3 regions of the Actinomadura sp. 3N508 genome follow, and region 2 is predicted to be linked to each of the others. Evidence: riboswitches for the same ligand, from Rfam matches in the RefSeq annotation. Region 2 holds a riboswitch; each other region holds the start of a gene.
What was found. Region 2 has a riboswitch for thiamine pyrophosphate ahead of ACH34S_RS31120 (purine-cytosine permease family protein). Riboswitches for the same ligand answer to the same signal wherever they lie in the genome.
Positions count from the first base shown of each region.

Region 1: another riboswitch for thiamine pyrophosphate. It lies ahead of thiC (phosphomethylpyrimidine synthase ThiC); the one in region 2 lies ahead of ACH34S_RS31120 (purine-cytosine permease family protein).
Region 3: another riboswitch for thiamine pyrophosphate. It lies ahead of thiO (glycine oxidase ThiO); the one in region 2 lies ahead of ACH34S_RS31120 (purine-cytosine permease family protein).

Region 1 covers NZ_JBIRAX010000006.1:281,347-284,611, reverse strand. The annotation lists gene ACH34S_RS23060 (Mth938-like domain-containing protein) at 69-434, shown strand; gene ACH34S_RS23055 (hypothetical protein) at 500-1,585, shown strand; TPP riboswitch at 1,677-1,790, shown strand; gene thiC (phosphomethylpyrimidine synthase ThiC) at 1,786-3,265, shown strand, end outside.
Region 2 covers NZ_JBIRAX010000010.1:172,864-176,128, forward strand. The annotation lists gene ACH34S_RS31105 (hypothetical protein) at 1-236, opposite strand, end outside; gene ACH34S_RS31110 (SSI family serine proteinase inhibitor) at 392-859, opposite strand; gene ACH34S_RS31115 (rhodanese-like domain-containing protein) at 906-1,241, shown strand; TPP riboswitch at 1,366-1,497, shown strand; gene ACH34S_RS31120 (purine-cytosine permease family protein) at 1,490-2,836, shown strand; gene ACH34S_RS31125 (PAS domain-containing protein) at 2,914-3,265, shown strand, end outside.
Region 3 covers NZ_JBIRAX010000003.1:710,202-713,466, reverse strand. The annotation lists gene ACH34S_RS14630 (thiazole synthase) at 22-792, opposite strand; gene thiS (sulfur carrier protein ThiS) at 795-995, opposite strand; gene thiO (glycine oxidase ThiO) at 992-2,119, opposite strand; TPP riboswitch at 2,109-2,223, opposite strand; gene ACH34S_RS14615 (NAD(P)/FAD-dependent oxidoreductase) at 2,318-3,265, shown strand, end outside.

The DNA of each region.
Region 1 (3,265 bases), on a different contig from region 2:
CCCTCCGGCCTCCGCACATCGCCCCCGCACCGCCGGTGGACGACGGCGGTTTTCAGTACCCTCCGCGCATGGAGAGATCACCTCGGATCACGCATATCGCCTGGGGTCGCATGGAGGTCGAAGGGCTTGAGGCCGGCAAAGACTTCAAGCTGTATCCGGGCGGGGGCCGCGCGTGGGACTGGTCCGAGCACGGCACACGCCACGACCCGGGGATCCAGCCGGGCGAGGTGCGGGAGCTACTGGATCACGGCTGCACGGTCGTCGTCCTCAGCAGGGGCATGGAGCTGCGCCTGAAGACGATGCCCGCGACGCTGGAGGCGCTGCGGGACGCCGGCGTCGAGGTGCACGTGGCGGAGACGACCGAGGCGGTCGCGCTCTACAACCGGCTGGCCGAGACCGAGCGCGTGGGCGGGCTCTTCCATTCGACCTGCTGATAGGCCGGGATGAATGCGGTCGTCCCGGCCTATAGTTCTGCAAACTCCATCATGAAGGGCTGACCGTGTCCGTCGCTCCCCCGTCCCGCTCCCAGCCGGAGGTCCGGGTCACGCTCGGCCGCGGCGCCTACCGCTGGCCGTTCCGCGTGTTCCTGGCCGCGCTGACGGCCGGCCTTCTCGTCGCGCTGTCCACGCGCACCGGCGGCGCCGCGTGGGCGCCCGGGGAGGCGCGGCGGGTCGTCACCATCTACGGCGGAGGCGGCGCGCTCATCGCGCTGGCCGCCGCCGGCTGGGCCTTCGTGATCTTCCGTAGCCGCCTGGTCGTGACCATCGGGGAGAAGGGCCTCGTCCTGCGGCGCGCCAAGAACCAGGTGGTCGTCCCGGCGGACGCCGTGCACGCGGTCGGCATCGTGTGGCCCGTCGCCGACCCCGTCTGGACGGTCTGGATCGACACCGAGGCGGCCCCGGACGCCGGCGCCGTCGCGAAGGTGGACGGCGACGCGATCACGCTGCACCGCGACCGGTCGCTCCCGTCCGGCTGGCTCGCGTCCGTGCGCACCGCGGCCACGGAGACCCTCGGTGCCGCCTGGCGCGTCCTCGACGACACGGGCGAAGAGGTCGAGGAGCCGCGGCCGGACGCGCTGCCCAAGACCGACCGCCTCGTGGTGGACGGCGCGGGCCGCTACCGCGACCAGGGCGGCGGCGCCGTCGTCGCCGTCGCCTGCGGGCGGCTCGCCACGCGCGGTCCCGGCCCGGCCCGCTTCCGCCGCACCCCCGACCGGGGCCGCCGGACGATCGTGCTCCGCGACCCGCACGCGGGCCGGCTGCTCGCCTTCAAGAAGTCGTCCCGGCTGGCGGGCGGCGGCCGCATGCGGGTGTTCGACGCGGACGGGCGGCACATCGGCACGATCAGCCGGCTGCGCGAGCCAGCCTTCCACGCGGCCGGCGGGACGCTCCTCGGCACCACCCGGCGGCACGGCGACCGCCATGTCGTCACCGGCGTCGACGGCCGCGAGTCCGCGTCGCTGCGGACCAAGGGCGGCGACGACGGGCGCATGTGGCTGGAGCGCTCGCGGTCCGCGCCGGACCTGCTGCGCACCCTCACGCTGGCGCTGCCGATGGTGGTGCGGCTCGCCCGCCGGTCCTCCTGACGCGGCCGGGGCGGCCGGCCCTCCGCAGATCAGGGCCTTATCCCATGGGCCCCGGTTGCGGCAACGGGGGTGCGCCGGGTTAGCGTCGAGCACGACAGATCGCGGGGGTCCGGCGAACCGGGCTGAGATAGCGGCTGAGACGGCCGCTGACCGCATGAACCTGACCGGGTAATGCCGGCGTAGGGAGAGATCGAGTCGTCATGACCGAACCTTTGGTTGCAGCCGCCCGCAAGACCTACCTTCGGGGCTCGCGTCCCGACATCCGGGTCCCGATGCGGGAGGTGCCGCTGACCAGCGGCGACACCGTCGTCCTGTACGACACGTCCGGGCCGTACACCGATCCGTCGCAGGAGACCGACGTCCGGCGGGGGCTGCCCGCGCTGCGGGCGCCGTGGATCGAGGGGCGCGGCGACACCGCCCCGTACGAGGGCCGGGCCGTCCGCCCCGAGGACGGCGGCCGCAGAGATGGGGCGCGGCCGCCGCGGGACGGATTCCCGCCGCGCCGGCCGCGCCGCGCGACCGGCGGCGCGGTGACGCAGCGCGCGTACGCGCGGCGCGGGGAGATCACGCCGGAGATGGAGTTCGCGGCGCTGCGCGAGGGGGTGGCGCCGGAGTTCGTCCGGGACGAGCTGGCCGCCGGGCGCGCCGTGCTGCCCGCCAACGTCAACCACCCCGAGATCGAGCCGATGGTCATCGGCCGGAACTTCCTGGTGAAGGTGAACGCGAACATCGGGAACTCGGCGGTGGCCTCGTCCATCGAGGACGAGGTCGAGAAGATGACGTGGGCGACCCGCTGGGGCGCCGACACGATCATGGACCTGTCGACGGGCCGGGACATCCACACCACCCGCGAGTGGATCCTGCGGAACTCGCCGGTGCCGGTCGGGACCGTCCCGCTGTACCAGGCGGTGGAGAAGGTCGGCGGCGACCCCGCCGAGCTGACCTTCGACGTCTTCCGCGACACGGTGATCGAGCAGGCCGAGCAGGGCGTGGACTACATGACCGTCCACGCCGGGGTGCTGCTGTCGTACGTGCCGCTGACGGCGCGGCGCAAGACCGGGATCGTGTCGCGCGGCGGGTCGATCATGGCGGCGTGGTGCCTGGCGCACCACGAGGAGAACTTCCTCTACACGCGGTTCCGGGAGCTGTGCGAGATCTTCGCCGCCTACGACATCACCTGGTCGCTCGGGGACGGCCTGCGCCCCGGCTCGATCGCCGACGCCAACGACGAGGCGCAGTTCGCCGAGCTGCGCACCCAGGGCGAGCTGACGAGGATCGCCGCGGAGTTCGGCAACCAGGTGATGAACGAGGGCCCCGGGCACGTCCCGATGCACAAGATCAAGGAGAACGTCGACCTGCAGCAGGAGTGGTGCGACGGGGCGCCGTTCTACACGCTCGGGCCGCTGACCACCGACATCGCGCCGGGCTACGACCACATCACCTCCGCGATCGGCGCGGCGATGATCGGCTGGTACGGCACCGCGATGCTCTGCTACGTCACGCCGAAGGAGCATCTCGGGCTGCCGGACCGCGACGACGTCAAGGCCGGCGTGATCGCCTACAAGATCGCCGCGCACGCCGCCGACCTGGCGAAGGGCCATCCGGGCGCGCAGGCGTGGGACGACGCGCTGTCGGACGCGCGGTTCGACTTCCGGTGGGAGGACCAGTTCAACCTGTCCC
Region 2 (3,265 bases):
CAGCCGGTGCGCTGGATGCGGGCCTGGTCGCAGGCTCCGTGGATCGCGGTCCGTTCCGTGTCCTTCAGGGGGATTTCGAGGGTCTCCTTGCCGCTCCTGGCGCTGAGGACGGACGAGCACGTCACCGTCGGGGCCTGCTCGATCGTCGCGTGGGGGGTCACGGTGATCGAGGCGTTCAGGAGGTAGAGGACGGCGATGGCGCCCGCGGCGGCGAGGGCCAGCGCGATGTAGTTCATGAGCCGCATGGTGAATCCGCGAGCCGATCTTCAAAAAAGGCGGCCCCGCCCGGCTGGCGGGCGAGGCCGATGGGTCGTGTGGGCTGTGGGTGTCGTATGGGGTGTGGGGTAGGGAGCGTGGTTGTCTGGACGGAGCCGAAACGGGGACGGCTCGGTCAGCGGACCTTGGGTACGGGGCCGAAGAGCGGGCCGACCTTCTCCCAGCGGTCCAGCTGGCAGCCGTCGTCACGGGAGAACTCGGCGTCGATCTTCTTTCCCTGCCAGGTGCCCTTGACCGTGGCGAGCTCGGGGCCGCCGTAGATCATGGTGCACATCTGGTCCTTGGGGACGGGTTTGAAGGGGTCCTGGCCCTTGGCCTTGGCGAGGGCCGCGCAGGCGTCGGCGACCTTGGGATGGTCACCGCCGGGCGGTTCGCACTTCAGGGTCCAGGTCTTGGCGGGTGCCTCCTTGGAGGCCTTGACATTGATGGTGAGGGAGTCCGCCGGCGGGCCGGAGGGCTGCACGGACGTCGTGCCCGAAGGCTGGTCGGCGGGGGTCCCCTTGGCCTGTTCGTCGCCGCAGGCGGCCAGGGACAGGACCATGGCCAGTCCGGGCGACGCGAAAAGGAGCGTCCGATACCGCATGCGTGATTCGACGCAGGGGTGCTTCGCGCGGTTCCATGGGGGTGTGATGAATTTCGGGGACGACGTGCCGGCGGTGGGAGCCGCCGACGTCCCGCAGGACGGCTACCTGCTGGACGTCCGGGAACAGGACGAATGGGACGCGGGCCACGCGCCCACGGCCGTCCACATTCCCATGGGGCAGCTGGGTGATCGTGCCGGAGAGGTCCCACGCGACCGGGAGGTCTACGTGATCTGCCGGTCCGGGTCGCGGTCCGCGCAGGTGACCGGGGCGCTCAACCAGGCGGGCTGGCTGGCCAGGAACGTCGACGGCGGGATGAAGAGCTGGGTCGAGGCGGGCCGCCCGATGGAGGGCGGCGGCGACGGGGCCCCCTACGTGGCCTGAAGCTACGTGGCCTGAAGCGGCCCGGCCGGATGTGGCCGCAGACGGGGCGCCGCGCATGATCGGTTGCCTTCGGGGTGATCTACGCCCTTTTGGGGGAAGTCGGGCGGTTGTACGATCGGGCCCGACCGATGACCGCGGGAGCTCGGGCCGCACCGCAGAGGTGTAAGCCGGGCTGAGAGGGCGGCCTTAGAGGCGTCGCCGACCGCATGAACCTGTCCGGGTAATGCCGGCGTAGGGAGTGTGAGTCCGTGACGTCCGATGTTGATGCGCGTGATGGTGCTGCGCGTCCTAACAATGAGGCTCCGTTCACGCTCGACGAGCCCGCGCCCAGGGTGCTGGGCTTCTGGGACCAGAGCGCCTTCTGGGCGAACCTCGGGGTCAGCCTTCTGGCCTTCTCCGGTGCCTACACCGTCCTGGCGCCGGACGCCGACGGCCGGCCCACCCTGTCGATCATGGCGGGCATCGCGGCGATGGCCGTTGGAACGATCCTCGGCGGGCTGATGCTGGGCCTCGCGGCGGTGCCCGGCGCGCGCACCGGGCAGCCCGCGATGGTGCTGCTCCGCGGCCTGTTCGGCGCGCGGCTGTCGTACGCGCCGACCGTGCTGAACGTCGCGCAGCTCATCGGCTGGGGGACGTTCGAGCTGATCGTCATCGCGGACGCGGCCCGCGAACTCTGGGACGGCGTGCCGCGCTGGGGCTACGTCGTCGCCGCCGGAGCGATCACGACGGTGCTGACCATCTGGCCGCTCGGCTCCGTGCGGATCCTGCGCCGTTACGTCACGGTCGCCGTGGGGATAGCGCTGGTCTACTTCTACGTCCAGCTCCTCCGCGAGCCGCTGCCCGACCTGACGCAGGGTTCGTGGGGCGGCTTCTGGCTCGGGGCGGACGCGGCGCTGGCGGTGTCGATCTCCTGGGTCCCGGTCGCCGCCGACTACACCCGCCATTCCCGGACGGAACGGGCCGCGTTCGGCGCCGCCGCCGTCGGATACTCGGTCACGCAGATCGTCGCCTATGTCCTCGGCCTGCTGGCGCTGGCGCTCGTCGCGGGCGACTCGACCAAGGTCTTCGACCCGTTCCTGAACGTCACGCTCGGCGTCGTGTTCTTCGCGGTCTTCGTGCTGCGCGAGGCGGACCAGTCGTTCGCCGACACCTACTCGACGGCCGTGTCGATCCAGAACCTCGTCCCGCGCGCCGACCGCCGCGTGCTGAGCGTCGCGCTCGGGGTGATCATCACGGTGCTCGCGCTGGCGCTGGACATCGGCGACTACGCGGGGTTCCTGTCGCTGATCGGCTCGGTGTTCGTGCCGATGCTCGGCGTGCTGGCCGCCGACTTCTTCCTCGGCCGCCGCCGGGGCAGCGGCTGGGACGCCTCGCGGACGGCGCCGTCCCGCTGGGGCATGATCGCCGCCTGGGCGGTCGGGTTCGTCGTGTACCAGCTCATCAACCCCGGCACCGTCAGCCGGTGGGCGGGCTTCTGGCAGGACGTCCAGGGCGCGCTGCACTTCGAGACGCAGAGCTGGATGAGCGCCTCGCTGCTGTCGTTCCTGGTCGCCGGGGGCGCCGCGCTCCTCATCGGCAGGCTTACCAAACGGTAAGGCTCCCGTTCGACCGGCGGGGCTGTGGCAACTTTCGGCGTAAGTTACCCCGCGCCGGACAGGAGTCCGGTGGCACGATGACAGGCGTGCATCACCACGTCCATGACCCGATCGCGCGGGCGGTCATCGAGAGCGCCGCCGACGCGATAGTGGCCGTTGACCAGCGGCATCGGGTCACGGTGTGGAACCCGGCCGCCGAGCGCATGTTCGGCTGGAGCGCCGCGGAGATGGTCGGGCGGGTGCCGCCGATCGTCCCGCACGAGCTGAAGGCCGAGCACAACGCCGTCCAGGAGCGGCTCCTCACCCGCCGCGCCGCCGACTCGCCGGACCTCGCCGAAGGCGAAGGCGAAAGCGAGGGCGAGGGCGGGCAGATCTCGATCGCGACCCGCCGGTTCCACCGGGACGGCCGCCTCATCGACGTCCGGATCG
Region 3 (3,265 bases), on a different contig from region 2:
TCAGGTGGCCATTTAGTTTTCCTACGAGGTTGCTCGGCCCTCGAAGGGTGAGGAGGCCTGCGCGTAGCGGCGCTTGGGGATGCGTCCGGCCAGGCGGGCGAGGCGTCCGGCCTCTACCGCGTGGCGCATCGCGGCGGCCATCTGGGTGGGGTGTTGGGCTCGGGTCACCGCCGTTGCCAGCAGGACCGCGTCGCAGCCCAGTTCCATCGCCAGCGCGGCGTCGGACGCGGTGCCGAGGCCCGCGTCCAGGATGACGGGGACGCCCGCCCGCTCGACGATCAGCTCGATGTTGTGCGGGTTGCGGATGCCGAGGCCCGAGCCGATCGGGGAGCCGAGCGGCATCACGGCCGCGCACCCGATCTGCTCCAGGCGCCGCGCGAGGACGGGGTCGTCGTTGGTGTACGGCAGGACGACGAACCCGGCGTCGACGAGCTGCTCTGCGGCGTCGACCAGCTCGATCGGGTCGGGGAGGAGGGTGTGCTCGTCCGCGATCACTTCGAGCTTGACCCAGTTCGTGCCGAGCGCCTCGCGGGCCAGCTTCGCGGTGAGGACGGCCTCGCCCGCGGTGAAGCAGCCCGCCGTGTTCGGCAGCACCCGGATGCCGGACTCGGTCAGGACGTCCAGCACCGAACCGCGGGCGGAGGGGTCCACGCGCCGCATCGCGACCGTGGTCAGCTCCGTCCCGGACGCGGTCAGCGCCTCGCGCAGGACGTGCATGCTCGGCGCGCCCCCGGTCCCCATGATCAGCCGGGAGCCGAGCTCCTCGCCCGCGATGACCAGCTTGTCCGTCACCTCTAGCCTCCCTGCACGGCGGTCAGGACTTCGATGCGGTCGGCGTCGCGCAGCGCCGTCGCGGCCCATGCCGAGCGCCGGACGACCTCGTCGTTCACCGCCACCGCGATTCCGGCCGCGGCGCCGGAGACGGACGCGACCGCCTCGGCCACGCTCGCGCCGTCCGGCAGCTCGCGCGGCTCGCCGTTGACGATCACCTTCATGAGTGCACCTCGGGGGAGAAACGGCCGGGCGAGAACGGCCCGGCTACTTCTGGAACGGGGGTGTCGAGCAGTGTCGCGGACAGGATGTCGGCGGAGATCGGGGCGAGCAGGATGCCGTTGCGGAAGTGGCCGGTGCCGATGACGAGGCCGGGGAGCGCGGACGGGCCCATCACCGGCCCGTTGTCCGGTGACCCCGGGCGCAGGCCCGCGGAGACCTCGGTGAACTCCAGCTCGGTGACGCCGGGCAGCAGCTCGCGGGCGTCGCGCAGCAGCTCCCACAGGCCGCCCGCCGTGACGCGCGTGTCGAAGCCGAGCTCCTCCTGGGTGGCGCCGACGACGATCTCGCCGTCCAGGCGCGGCACCAGGTAGACCGACGAGCCCTTCACCATCCCGCGCGTGGACCTGCTGATGAACGGGGTCCGGGCGCGGAGCCGGATCACCTGGCCCTTGACGGGACGGACGGGTGGAACGGTCCCGGGAGGCAGTCCGTCGAGATCACCCGACCACGGGCCCGCCGCCAGGAGGACGCGGTCGGCGTTGATGGTCGTGCCGTCGTCCAGCCGTACGCCGACCGCCGTGTCGCGCTCCACGACGATGCCCGCCGCTCGCCGCCTGACCAGGCGGACGCCGAGCTTCCCGGCCGCGGCGAGCAGCGCCGGGGTCAGGCGGCGCGGGTCGATCGAGCCGTCCTCGGGGGCGAGCAGGCCGCCGCGCACGCCCGGCGCCAGCATCGGCTCCAGGCGGCGGCACTCGCGGCCCGTCAGCGCCTCGACCGGGATGCCGAGGGTCTCCTGGAAGCGGCGCAGGTCGTCCAGGTACTTCAGGTCGTCGGCGTCGAAGGCGACCTCGATGATCCCGTCGGTGCGGTAACCGGTCTCCAGGCCGGTCAGCTCCTCCAGCTCGGCGACGAACGCGCCGTACCGGTCGCGGGACGCGAGGCCCAGCCGCAGCAGCGGCTCCTCGCCGTAGGTCAGCTCGCTGACCGGGGTCAGCATCCCCGCGGCCACCGCCGACGCGCCGCCCGCGGGCTCGGGGTCGACCAGGGTGACGGCGGCGCCGCCGGCGGCGGCCCGCCAGGCGGTGGCGAGGCCGATGACCCCGGCCCCGATGATCACGATCTCCATGCGCGCTCCCTTCGCCGGCATGATCCGGATCAGGTCGTGGCGGTCGGCGGCCCGTTCCAGCCGCCCTCTCAGCCCGGTCGCACCGGACTCCCGCGCTTTGTGCTGTTCCACCCGGTCTCCACCTTACGACCACTTCCGATCCCTTGTGCGTGGGCAGCCGTCCGGGCGGGCGTCCGGGGAGTTCTAGGGTGGATCCCCATGGAGCGGATCATCGTCGTGGGCGGCGGGCTGGGCGGGTTGCGCGCCGTGGAGTCGTTGCGGGGCCGGGGCTACGAGGGCGCGCTGACCCTCGTCTCGGCCGAGCGGCATCCGCCCTACGACCGGCCGCCGCTGTCGAAGGCCGTCCTCGCGGGCGAGTCCGACGACACGACGGTCGACGCCGACTGGGACGCGCTGCGCTGCGAGCTCCTGCTCGGCGAGCGCGCCACGGGCCTGCGCCTGGACGCGCGCGGCGGCGTCGTCGCGTCCACGGCGGGCGATCTTCCGTTCGACGGGCTGGTCATCGCGACCGGGGCCGTGCCGATCACGCTGCCGGGGGACGGGCCGCAGCATGTGCTGCGGACCATCGAGGACAGCCGTGACCTGCGATCCCGGCTTACGGAAGGCGCCCGGATCGTGATCGTCGGGGCGGGCTGGATCGGCGCCGAGGTCGCGACGACCGCCGCCAAGAAGGGCTGCGCGGTGACCGTCGTGGAGGCCGCGGACACGCCGCTCGCGGGCGCGCTCGGCCCCGAGGTCGGTGCGCTCACCGCGCCCTGGTACGCGGAGGCGGGCGTCGAGCTGCGCACCGGAGTCAAGGTCGCCGAGGTGGGAGACGGCGGCCTGCTGCTTGCCGGCGGCGCCCGGATCGAGGCGGACGAGGTCGTCGTCGGCATCGGCGTCCGGCCGCAACTGTCCTGGCTGGACGGTTCCGGGCTGCTGCTGGAGCGCGGCGTCGTCACCGACGGCTCGTTCCGCGCCTATGCGGGTGAGGAGGTGCCCGGCTCCGCCCGCCCGGACGTCGTCGCCGTCGGCGACTGCGCCGCCTGGTGGTCGGCGCGGTACGGGCGGCGGCTCCTCGTCGAGCACTGGGACACCGCCCTCAACGCCCCCGACGTCGCCGCCGCGACGCTCCTCGGGCAGGGCGCGGTGTACGACGCCGTCCCG